DNA from 3 places in the Serratia liquefaciens ATCC 27592 genome. Region 2 is predicted to be linked to each of the others. Evidence: riboswitches for the same ligand, from Rfam matches in the RefSeq annotation. Region 2 holds a riboswitch; each other region holds the start of a gene.
What was found. Region 2 has a riboswitch for thiamine pyrophosphate ahead of thiM (hydroxyethylthiazole kinase). Riboswitches for the same ligand answer to the same signal wherever they lie in the genome.
Positions count from the first base shown of each region.

Region 1 (4,150 bases), on a different replicon from region 2:
TGCCCTGCAGCGCGACTTTATCCCCTACGCGACGGCGCGCGTCAGCGATGTCGGTCGTCCAGTCAAGACCCAGCGCGTCACAACCGGTGGCCGCCATAGCCTCCAGCCACTGGCCACCACCTTTGGTGAACAGCGTGACCGGCACGCGGCGGCCATCGTTTTCACGTAGCAGCCCATCGACAATCTTATGCATGTAATGCAGAGAGAATTCGCGGTAGTCACGGCCGGTCAGCACGCCGCCCCAGGTATCGAAGACCATCACCGACTGCGCGCCGGCTTTGATCTGGGCGTTGAGATACAAAATGACGCTGTCTGCCAGCTTATCCAGCAGCAGGTGCAGCGTAGCCGGCTCCGCATACATCATTTTTTTCAGCTTGGTGAAGGCCTTGCTGCTGCCGCCTTCCACCATATAGGTCGCCAGGGTCCACGGGCTGCCGGAGAAACCGATCAGCGGCACTTCGCCTTTGAGCTCGCGGCGGATAGTACGCACCGCGTTCATCACATAGCCCAGCTCCACTTCCGGATCGAAGGCCGGCAACTTGTCCACGTCGGCACGACAGGTAATCGGCGAGGAGAAACGCGGGCCTTCGCCGGTTTCGAAATACAGCCCCAGCCCCATAGCATCGGGAATAGTGAGGATGTCGGAGAACAGAATGGCCGCATCCAGCGGGAAGCGGCGCAACGGCTGCAGCGTAACCTCGCAAGCCAGTTCCGCGTTCTTGCACAGCGACATAAAATCACCGGCCTGGGCACGGGTGGCTTTGTACTCCGGCAAATAACGACCGGCCTGACGCATCATCCATACGGGGGTCACATCCACCGGCTGACGCAGCAGCGCGCGCAGGTAACGATCGTTCTTCAACTCATTCATTTATGGGGCTCCCTTATTCATCTGCCGCTATTGTAGCGAGTTATTGCTCGCGGCATAAGGCTACGGTGTCCTCTATCAGGCGACGCGCCACGGTGCCGGGCGGCGGCAAAAGCGGCAACCGATCGTAGCGGTACCAGCCGGCGTTAAGCAGCTCTTTCGGATCGTGACGGATCTCCCCCCGATGGTAATCGGCCATAAAGGCCATCATCAGCGAATGCGGGAATGGCCAGGGTTGCGAGGTGACGTAGCGCAGGTTTTTGATTTCAATATTACTTTCCTCCATTACCTCGCGCGCAGCCGCTTGCTCCAGCGTTTCGCCGACCTCAACAAAACCGGCCAGGACAGTATGAATTCCACCGCGATGGCGCACGTGCTGGGCCAGCAGGATCTCGTCGTCACGTCGAATGGCAACAATCACGCAAGGGGCGATTTGCGGGTAGTAACGCTCGCGGCAATTACCACACAGACAGGCACTCTCCGTGCGACTGAGATGCATCTCATGGCCGCAGTAACCGCAGTAGCGATGGGAACGGTAGAAGTCGGCCAGTTGCACCCCTCGCCCAGCGAGCTGGAACAGTCCACGATCGAGCTCTAGCAGTTGGCGTACCGAGCCCATGTCCTGCGGCATCGCCTGACGCACCAGCCAGACCGGCAGCCCTTCCCATTCACCAATAGCCCTGGCCATCCGCCCCTGCAGGGAGAATGACGCCGCCAAACCACACGGCAATTCACCGTTTGGTAACCAAAGTTTGCTTTCATGGCTGACAATCCACCAGCCATTTTCATTACCCGTTAATGCAAGTTCCATATCGTTGTTGCACAACCTCAGCTTCACTGGCACTCTACAAATCGGCCTTGTAACATTTTAATAACTTACTGTTACGTTTTATTACTTACGGAGTCAAACATGCTCAACCGTTTGGAAAGCCTGACTCAGCGCGTTGGTGGTAGTAATGAATTAGTTGATCAATGGCTTCAGGCTCGCAAGCAATTGCTGGTCGCCTATTGCACCCTCGTGGGTATCAAACCGAATAAAGAAAAGCATACGCCGCTGAATGAAAAAGCGCTGGAGAACTTTTGCCATAATCTGGTGGATTACCTTTCCGCCGGTCATTTTCATATCTATGACAGAATTATCAAGCAAGTGGAAGGCGCATCCAGTCCGAAAATGACGCTGTCGGTAAACATCTACCCCAAACTGTGGGCAAATACCGAACAGATTATGGCATTTCACGATCGCTATACCGAAGTGGATATCGATCAGGATGTGTGCCTGGAACTCCATCAGGCATTGTCGGATATCGGTGAAACCCTGGCGGCACGTTTTACCCTGGAAGATAAGCTGATCCAACTGGCGACCGAAGCCTGGCAGCAAACGATGCCGGATAAAGCGCTGGATCAGGCACGTTAGAATTTTGTAGTTTTTTTTATTCACCCTCCTATACTGGGGGCATCTTGTCGGAGTGCCTAGCGCCTGATTTGTTCATCAAATTGGCCAGGCTGAGACCGTTAATTCGGGATCCGCGGAACCTGATCGGGTTAATACCCGCGAAGGGAACAAGAGTAATCTATCGCCACAGGCAGGTGATCCCAACAGGGATAATCCCGCCCTGTCGGCCAGCATCATTACTCCCTCCGAGCTCCAGACAAGCAACATTCCCAACCCAACACACTGGTAGGAACTTGCTATGTCTAACGTTAAAAAACCCCGTGCCCGTAAAGAGCAACGCGAAGAAGCCCAGCAGTTTATCGATACCCTTCAGGGCGTGTCCTTTCCCAATTCACGCCGGATTTATCTGCAGGGCTCACGCAACGATCTGCAGGTGCCGATGCGTGAAATCCAGCTTAGCCCGACGCTGCTTGGCGGCGACAAAGACAACCCACAGTACCAGCCCAACGAAGCCATTCCGGTATACGACACTGCCGGTCCTTATGGCGATCCGCAATCTGAACTTAATGTGCATACCGGCCTGGTAAAACTGCGTGCAGGCTGGATAGCTGAACGCGGTGATACCGAACTGCTCAATGGCGTCAGTTCCGGCTTTACCCAGCAGCGCCTGGCGGATGAAGGTCTGGATCACCTGCGTTTTGAACATCTGCCGCGGCCGCGCAAGGCGCAACCCGGCAAATGCGTCACCCAGTTGCACTACGCCCGCGCTGGCGTAATCACCCCTGAGATGGAGTTTATCGCCATCCGCGAAAACATGGGCCGCGAGCGTATCCGTGGCGATGTCCTGCGCCAGCAGCATCCAGGGCAAAGTTGGGGCGCCAATCTGCCGGAGAACATCACGCCGGAATTCGTTCGCCAGGAAGTGGCCGCTGGACGCGCCATCATCCCCGCTAATATCAACCATCCCGAATCCGAGCCGATGATCATCGGTCGCAATTTTCTGGTGAAAGTTAACGCCAACATCGGCAACTCGGCGGTGACCTCATCCATCGAAGAGGAGGTCGAAAAACTGGTCTGGTCCACCCGCTGGGGCGCGGATACGGTGATGGACCTGTCCACCGGCCGCTATATCCACGAAACCCGCGAATGGATCCTGCGTAACAGCCCGGTACCGATCGGCACGGTGCCTATCTATCAGGCGCTGGAAAAAGTGAACGGCGTGGCGGAAAACCTGACCTGGGAAATGTTCCGCGATACGTTACTTGAGCAGGCAGAGCAAGGCGTTGACTACTTCACCATCCACGCCGGCGTACTGTTGCGCTATGTACCGATGACCGCCAAGCGCCTGACCGGCATCGTCTCGCGCGGCGGTTCGATCATGGCTAAATGGTGTCTGTCACACCATCAGGAAAACTTCCTGTACCAGCACTTCCGCGAAATCTGCGAAATTTGCGCCGCCTATGACGTCTCACTGTCCCTGGGAGATGGCCTGCGCCCCGGCTCAATTCAGGACGCCAATGATGAAGCGCAGTTCGCCGAACTGCACACGCTGGGCGAACTGACCAAAATTGCCTGGGAATATGACGTGCAGGTGATGATCGAAGGCCCGGGTCATGTACCGATGCAAATGATCCGTCGCAACATGACCGAAGAGTTGGAGCATTGCCACGAAGCGCCGTTCTACACCCTTGGCCCGCTAACCACCGATATCGCCCCGGGCTATGACCACTTCACCTCCGGCATCGGCGCCGCGATGATCGGTTGGTTCGGCTGCGCCATGCTGTGTTACGTCACGCCGAAGGAGCACCTCGGGCTGCCGAACAAAGAAGACGTCAAACAGGGGCTGATCACCTACAAAATTGCCGCCCACGCCGCCGATTTGGCCAAAG
Region 1 is NC_021742.1:8,959-13,108, forward strand. Features, by position in the region: gene hemE (uroporphyrinogen decarboxylase) at 1-871, opposite strand, end outside; gene nudC (NAD(+) diphosphatase) at 912-1,679, opposite strand; gene M495_RS24465 (Rsd/AlgQ family anti-sigma factor) at 1,779-2,282, shown strand; TPP riboswitch at 2,321-2,445, shown strand; gene thiC (phosphomethylpyrimidine synthase ThiC) at 2,560-4,150, shown strand, end outside.
Region 1: it holds a riboswitch for thiamine pyrophosphate, as region 2 does, so the genes downstream of both, thiC (phosphomethylpyrimidine synthase ThiC) here and thiM (hydroxyethylthiazole kinase) in region 2, are expected to answer to the same signal.

Region 2 (4,150 bases):
GAAATGAGTGAAACAGCGTTACCGGAGCAAGGGTTGGAAGCGCGATTAAAGAAAGAATCTCAAGATGCTTTAAATCAAATTCACTATGTTCGCACCATCATTGACAGTTTAACGCAGCAAGCTCAGGAACTGCTAAATCCGGCATAATATAAAAATAAATCTATAAATCACATATTCTCGCTGATGAGCGATCAACGCTCGCCTCATTATCGGGTAAACAACACCGCTTATTAATTATTGGCTGTGAGGGGACTATGTTAACTAAAAAAAGATGGGCATTATTTAGCTTGTTGGTTTTATGTGGAGGGACAATCTATAAATTGCCTTCCCTTAAAGATGCTTTTTATGTTCCGATGCAACAGTATTTTCACTTGAGTAACGGCGAAATAGGCAATGCCATGTCGGTTAACTCGATTGTGACGACCATTGGCTTCTTCTTATCAATCTATTTTTCCGATCGTCTGCCGCGACGTTTTACCATGTCGTTTTCGCTGATTGCTACTGGCTTGCTTGGCATCTACCTGTCCAGCATGCCGGGGTACTGGGGCATACTGTTCGTCTGGGCGCTGTTCGGCGTGACCTGTGACATGCTGAATTGGCCGGTGCTGCTCAAATCGGTGAGTATGCTGGGGGATAATACTCAGCAGGGGCGGTTGTTCGGCTTTTTTGAAACCGGGCGCGGGGTTGTCGACACGGTGGTTGCCTTTTCTGCGCTGGCGCTGTTTACCGCATTTGGTAGCGGCTACCTGGGTTTTAAAGTCGGCATATTGTTTTATTCGGCCATCGCCATTTGCGTAGGGATTATTATTCTGTTGGTGATGAAAGAAAGCCCAGAGGAAAAGTTACCCGCTAAAGAACAAACCCCTGTCAATAAAAAGCCTGGCATGGGCAGCGTATTGAAAAACAAAACGGTATGGCTGATTGCCTTCAGCGTTTTCTGTGTTTACGCGGTGTATTGCGGATTGACGTTCTTTATTCCTTTCCTGAGTCATGTCTATGCGCTGCCGATTGCACTGGTGGGTGCTTACGGGATCATTAATCAATACTGCTTAAAAATGGTGGGTGGACCGATTGGTGGTCTCATTGCCGATAAAGTATTAAAGTCTCCCAGCAAGTATTTATTCTATACCTTTATTATCAGCGCCATTGCGCTGGCGCTATTGATCCTGTTACCGCATGAACAAATGCCGGTTTACTTGGGCATGGCCTGTACGCTGGGATTTGGTGCTGTGATCTTTACCCAGAGAGCGGTGTTCTTTGCCCCCATCGGTGAGGCCGGCATTGACGAAGAACATACCGGTGCGGCTATGGCGCTGGGCAGCTTTATCGGTTATGCCCCGGCGATGTTCTGTTTTAGCCTGTACGGTCATATTCTCGATGCCTTCCCAGGACTGACCGGTTACAAGATTGTTTTCGGGCTGATGGGTATGTTTGCCTGTGCCGGGATCATAGTGTCGGGGCTGTTGGTCAGAAATATCCGCGCACGCGCAAAACTGACCCCGGCAGCTTCTGTCGCCTGAGCCGGGGGCTTTAATGAACGGGCACGGTTTGCGCTGTGCCCTTATTTTATTTTGCCGGGGAATGCAGCAGGTAATATTCTTCCCCGCCGTCATTGCCGGTAGTGATGATTCGCCAACCGTGCTTGTGGTAGAACGCCAGCGCCTTCTCATTCTTCACCAGGCATTTCAGCGAACCGGTGGCGGTAAAGGTCTGTTCTGCCGCTTGTAACAGAGCGCTGCCGACGCCGAGCGGCGGCAGATGCGGATCGACATACAGGTTGTGAATAAAGTTGTCCTGGCGATAAATCGACACAAATCCCAGCCGCTTCCCCTGATCTTCCGCCACCCAAATATCTTCGCCCAGCGTTGAGCGATCGAAATCCTCCAGCCGGTAATCTTCGGTATCGCGCCACGTAAATGCCGCTTTGCGCGAAGCCAGATACAGGGTGCGCAGGAAGGGGCGATCGGCCTCTTGGTATTTTCTTATCTGCATGGCGCCTCCTTTTTATTTTTTGACACTATAGCGCGATTGACCTCACCGGCGGCAACCCCAATAATGACCGTCTTGACTCGGGGTGCCCTGCGCGATGTGCGGTGGCTGAGATTTTACCCGTATTACCTGATCTGGATTATGCCAGCGTAGGGAAGTCTCGGTGCCCCAACCGGTACCCGCCTTCTTGAACGCCGGTTGGGAGGAATATGCTCGCTCGACCTGATGTTTTCCCCGGCGCCCGCGCCGCGGCCTGTTTGACTCAATTTAAACGCCAATCGCCCCTGATCCATTGCCTGACCAACGAAGTGGTGCAGGAACTGACGGCTAACGTCCTGTTGGCGCTCGGCGCTTCGCCGGCGATGGTGGTGGAACCGACCGAAGCGGCGCAATTCAGCCGACTGGCGGATGCGGTGCTGATCAACGTTGGCACCCTCAATGCATCACGCGCTGAATCCATGTTAGCCGCGGTGGAAGCTGCCAACGTGGCACAAACCCCCTGGACGCTGGATCCGGTAGCGGTCGGCGGGTTGGTCTATCGCACCGCGTTTGCCCATCGCTTGTTGGGTGAGAAGCCGGCGGCGATCCGCGGTAACGCTTCTGAAATCATGGCGCTGAGTGGTCTGCAGGCTAACGGACGTGGCGTAGACAGTGCAGACGACTCGCTGGCGGCATTGCCGGCGGCGCGCGAATTGGCGCGCAACAGCGGTGCGGTAGTGGCAGTAACCGGCGTTGTTGATTACATCACCGATGGCCAGCGTGACTGGGCAGTCACCGGCGGCGATGTGCTGATGACGCGGGTGGTCGGTACCGGTTGTGCACTTTCTGCGGTGGTGGCGGCGTTTTGCAGTTTACCGGGCGATCGGCTCGATAACGTGGCGACCGCCTGCCGGGTGATGTCGCTTTGCGGTGAACGGGCCACGCGCCGTGCCGCCGGGCCGGGCAGTTTCACCCCGGCGTTCCTCGACGCACTGTATCAACTGCGCCCGGAGGAACTGCAATGAAACGCATTAACGCACTGACAATTGCCGGGACCGATCCGAGCGGCGGCGCCGGCATTCAGGCCGATCTAAAAGCTTTTTCTGCGTTGGGGGCCTATGGTGCCTCGGTGATTACCGCGCTGGTGGCGCAAAACACCCGTGGTGTGCAGTCGGTCTACAACATAGATCCGGCCTTTGTCGCCGCTCAGCTGGATTCCGTCTTCAGCGACCTGCGTATCGACAGCACCAAGATTGGCATGTTGGCCAACGCCGATATTGTGCAGGCGGTGGCGGAGCGTTTGCGCCATTATCAGCCGTCGTTTGTGGTACTGGATACCGTGATGCTGGCAAAAAGCGGCGATCCGCTGCTGGCGCCGGAGGCGGTGGATTCGATCCGTCGTGAATTGTTGCCGCTGGTGTCGATCATCACGCCGAACCTGCCGGAGGCGGCGGCGCTGCTGGCGTGCGCCCCGGCGGAAAATGAGCGCCAGATGCGCGAGCAGGGCCGGGCGCTCCTGGCGATGGGGTGTCAGGCGGTGTTGATGAAAGGGGGTCACCTTAGCGAAAGCGAAAGTCCGGATTGGCTGTTTACGGCCGAGCAGGAGCTGCGCTTTACCGCGCCGCGCGTGGCGACCCGACATACTCACGGCACCGGCTGTACGCTGTCTGCCGCCCTGGCGGCGCTGCGACCGCGTCACAACGACTGGGCCGGAACGGTCGCTGCCGCCAAGGACTATTTGCAACAGGCCCTGCTGCAGGCGGATACCCTGGAAGTGGGGCACGGTATTGGGCCGGTACATCATTTTCATGCCTGGTGGTAAGTCAACTTTTTGCTACCCTTGTGGTCTGACTAGATCCAGACCCGGCTTGGGCCGGGTGCAACCGAATTTTTTCTAGGGAGAAGGCCATGACAGGACAAAACGCACTTCGCGGCGCCATCTTCGGCGCGTTACTCAGCTTCAGCGTGGGTGGTTTCGCTCAGCAGATCGTCACCACCTCGGACGTGATCCAACAGCCGGGTTACCAGACCAGTTGGCAAAATATGGTCAAAGGGCAGGCTCGCTTGCCGGGTTGGGCGCGCAAGGGGATGGGAACCTCCACGCCGGCGCAGAGCCTGAGCTGGAAAGGGCAGAACTATCTGGTGGGCAATCTGTGCAAGCCGCATGACTGCGCCAACAACT
Region 2 is NC_021741.1:3,854,127-3,858,276, reverse strand. Features, by position in the region: gene M495_RS18075 (sugar phosphate isomerase/epimerase family protein) at 1-147, shown strand, start outside; gene M495_RS18070 (MFS transporter) at 255-1,520, shown strand; gene M495_RS18065 (GNAT family N-acetyltransferase) at 1,567-1,992, opposite strand; TPP riboswitch at 2,061-2,162, shown strand; gene thiM (hydroxyethylthiazole kinase) at 2,199-2,993, shown strand; gene thiD (bifunctional hydroxymethylpyrimidine kinase/phosphomethylpyrimidine kinase) at 2,990-3,790, shown strand; gene M495_RS18050 (inhibitor of vertebrate lysozyme family protein) at 3,877-4,150, shown strand, end outside.

Region 3 (4,150 bases), 530 kb from region 2:
GTGAGGCGATCAATCATTTTCCGGTGCCCAGTCGATCAGGCGCAGCAATAGCGCGTCTACCGTCACCCATAGCAAGACGGTCATCAGCACCAAAATAAACAGCGCGGCAAAGCAGATGTCGGTCTGCATGCGCGCGTTGGCGTTAAGCATGACGTAACCCAGGCCTTCCGCCGAGCCAACCCATTCGCCGATGATGGCGCCGATAGGGGCGACGGCGGCGGCCATCCGCAGCCCGGAACCGAAAGCCGGTAGCGCCGCCATCAGCCGTACGTGACGCAGTTGGGCCCAGGGAGAAGCGCGCAGGGTTCGGGCCAGATCGAGATAATCGTTATTGACCCGCCGCAGCCCATCGAAGAAGGCGGAAGTCACCGGGAAGAAAATCACCAGCACCGCCATCACCACTTTGGCGCTCATGCCAAAGCCGAACCACAGCACCAACAGCGGCGCCAGCGCAAACACCGGTATCGCCTGGCTGGTCAGCACTAGCGGCATCAACCAGCGCTGCAGGCGCGGCGAAAAGATCATGCACAGCGCCAGCGTGGCACCGAGCAAAACCCCGGCCAGCAAACCGCAGGCGATCTCCGAGGCGGTGATCAGCGTGTGATAAGCGAGGTACGCCCGGTTGTCCCACAGCGCCTGTGCCACCGCCGAGGGGGAGGGCAACAGGAAGGCGGGGATGTCGCCCAGCGTGGCCAGTGCCCACAGCAGCAACAGGCCGGCGAACACCGTCAGGCTGCGACGCATCCGCGACAGACGGCTTTCAGAAAGGGTTTTCATCCGGCGGCCCTCACCAGTTGCAGCAGCAACTCGCTCTGGCTTTTCAGCAACTGAGGATTGTCCGGCGCTCGCGGCGGTAAGCCCCCGATAACATGACTGTCGTCCAGCCCCGCCGGATAACGGGACAGCACCAGCAGGCGGTGGCTAAGGCGGCAGGCCTCCATGGGGTCGTGGGTGATCAGCAGCACGGTATGCTGCGCCAGCAGTTCGGCGGCCAGCTGCTGGATCATGGCGCGGGTAATGGTATCCAGCGCGGAGAAGGGTTCATCCATCAACACAATCGGCTGGCGCTCATACAGCGTGCGGGCAATAGCGGCACGTTGACGCATGCCACCGGACAGCGCGGCAGGCAAGCTGCGGCCATAGCCGGTCAAGCCCACGCGTTCCCGCAGATGTTCCGCCCAGGCGCGGTCGACCTTTTCGCCGCGCAGCCGCGCACCGAGGCTAATATTCTCGTCAATTGTCAGCCAGGGATAGAGCAGATCCTTTTGCCCCATATAGGCGATACGCCCGGTTATCGGCAGGCCGTCGCTGCCGATAACCGTACCGGAGGTGGGTTTCGCCAGCCCGGCGATGATCTTCAGCAGGCTGGTCTTCCCCGCGCCGCTGGCGCCGAGCAGGGCAACGAAGCTGCCGCCGGCGATATCGAAATTCAGACCATCGAAAATCACCTGCTGACCAAAGCGCAGGGTCAGATCCCGTACCTGAATACCGGGCCGGGCATTGCCGTGCTGCGTGTCGCCGAGGCTCATTGGGCATTCAACCCCATCTGCCAGAAGGCGGATTCCAGGCGGGTGGCGGTGGTGAAAATCGCCGACAGTTCGTTCAGGCGGCTTGGGGCACCCCGCTGGAGGCCAACGTTTTCCAGCAGGTCGAGGGAGGCTTGTACGCCGCTCAGATAGGCAGGATCACCATAGTTGCGGATCCACGAGGCATAGGGATTGCCTTCCATCACGGTGTTGGGATCGTTGAGCAGGCGCAGGCCGATTTCGGCATAGCCAGCGACGCAGGGCATTAACGCTGCCAGCAGATCCAGGGCATCCCCGGCGTGGCCGATATCGAGCACATAGCGGGTGTAATTGAGGGTTTCCGGCGCTTCGGGTTCGGCGGCTATCTGCGGTTCGCTCAATCCCCAGTCGGCACAATAGGCCAGGTGCAGGGGCAGTTCGGCGACAATCGCATTGAGCGAAGCGGTAGCGGCACGCATTTCCGGCAGGGTGCGCAGTTTGCTGACCAGTAGGGCATAGGCGCGGGCAAAGTGGATCAGGAACAGATAATCCTGCGTCAGGTAGCGGCGAAAAGCGGGTTCCGGCAGCGTACCGGCGGCCAGTTGCTGAATAAAGGGGTGTGCCACATAGTCCTGCCAGTGACCGCCGGCCTGTTGGCGCAGCTTTCCGTAAAGACCGTTATCGAATAAGGGAGTAAACATGGGACCTCCAAAAGTGAGTGGAGATCCGGGCGCGCTGAGGTGAGGTATGAACAGGCAACCGCCGTGAGGGGATTGCCGACCGTCCCTTCGCTGGCATGACCCAGATCAGGTTCAAAGGGTTCGGCTTGCGCCATCTCAGCCCGTAACAGGACACCCCTCGGAGGAGCCTGTTATACGATATTTACTTTTTGATTACAATGCTCAGGCAGTGTGGCGTCGTGGCGTAAAAGGATCCGTTTAGTGCGATCGGCCACGATATTTCTGGCCGGAAGGGGGCGATTTTTGTCACTGTAATCCGGTCATTAATGAATCTAAGGATCACCCCATGAAGAAAATCGGCTTCCTTTCTTTCGGCCACTGGACGCCTTCGTCGCAGTCGGGCACCCGTTCGGCGGCAGACGCGCTGCTGCAATCCATTGATCTTGCCGTGGCGGCAGAAGAGCTGGGGGCGGATGGGGCTTATTTTCGCGTACACCACTTTGCCCGCCAGCTTGCCTCGCCATTCCCGCTGTTGGCGGCCATCGGCGCCAAAACCCAGCGTATTGAGATCGGCACCGGCGTGATCGACATGCGCTATGAAAATCCGCTTTATATGGTTGAAGATGCCTGCGCCGCCGACCTGATTTCCGGCGGGCGGCTGCAACTGGGCATCAGCCGCGGTTCTCCCGAACAGGTGATTGATGGCTGGCGTTATTTTGGTTATACGCCTGCCGAAGGCGAGACCGAAGCCGATATGGCGCGCCGCCATACCGACGTCCTGTTGGAAGCGCTGCGTGGCGAAGGCTTTGCTGAACCTAACCCGCAACCGATGTTCCCGAACCCGCCGGGCTTGCTGCGGGTAGAACCTTTCTCCGCCGGGCTGCGCGATCGCATCTGGTGGGGCGCAAGCTCAAACGCCACGGCGATCTGGGCGGCGAAGCTGGGTATGAATCTGCAAAGCTCTACGCTGAAAAACGACGAAACCGGCGAGCCCTTCCACGTGCAGCAGGCCAAGCAGATCCGCGCTTATCGCGATGCCTGGAAGGCCGCAGGTCATACACGCCAGCCGCGGGTGTCGGTCAGCCGCAGCATCTTTGCGCTGATGAACCAGCAGGATCGCAGCTATTTCGGCAACAGCGGCCAGGACAGCGATCAGGTGGGGTATATCGATCAGCAGACTCGCGCGGTATTCGGCCGTAGCTATGCCGCCGAGCCGGAACTGCTGATCAAGCAGTTGGCGCAGGACGAAGCGATTGCCGAAGCCGATACCTTGCTGCTGACCGTGCCCAACCAGCTGGGCGTTGACTACAACGCCCACGTGATTGAGTCGATCCTGACTCATGTCGCCCCGGCGCTGGGCTGGCGCTGATGAGAGAAACGCTTCTCAAACCGGGAAGCGTTATTGACTTATTTTGTCGATTTTGTATTTTAAGGCCATGCATACATTTCTGATTATCGTCCCCGAAGGGGGCATGCTGTTCGAATCGGCGGGGATCGCCGACATCCTGATGCAGGCCAACCGCTTGCGGCCCGATGATGCGCCGCTCTACCAGATGGCGATAGTCACCACGCAAACCCACCGGGTGGTGCATGGCTCGTCCGGTTTGAATCTGTTGGCCGATCATCGCCTGGCGGATCTCGACCCTGAGGTGGAACGCGATACCATCATCGTTACCGGCAAAGGGGCGACCGAGGAAGAAAGCGCCTTTGTGGTGGATTGGCTCCGCCGTGCGGCCCCCAAAGCGCGGCGCGTGGCCTCCGTTTGCGGTGGGGCGATGCTGCTGGCCGAGGCCGGTCTGCTGGACGGCCGCCGGGCGACCACCCATTGGCGGCTGCTGGAAACCTTGCAGGCCCGTTTCCCCAAAGTGAAGGTCGAAAATGGGCCGATCTACGTGCAGGATGGTGCGGTCTGGACCTCTGGCGGCGTCAGCTCCGGGTTTGATCTCACGCTGGCGCTGGTGGAGG
Region 3 is NC_021741.1:3,325,315-3,329,464, reverse strand. Features, by position in the region: gene M495_RS15705 (ABC transporter permease) at 10-777, opposite strand; gene M495_RS15700 (ABC transporter ATP-binding protein) at 774-1,529, opposite strand; gene M495_RS15695 (TenA family protein) at 1,526-2,206, opposite strand; TPP riboswitch at 2,272-2,374, opposite strand; gene M495_RS15690 (LLM class flavin-dependent oxidoreductase) at 2,532-3,554, shown strand; gene M495_RS15685 (GlxA family transcriptional regulator) at 3,622-4,150, shown strand, end outside.
Region 3: it holds a riboswitch for thiamine pyrophosphate, as region 2 does, so the genes downstream of both, M495_RS15695 (TenA family protein) here and thiM (hydroxyethylthiazole kinase) in region 2, are expected to answer to the same signal.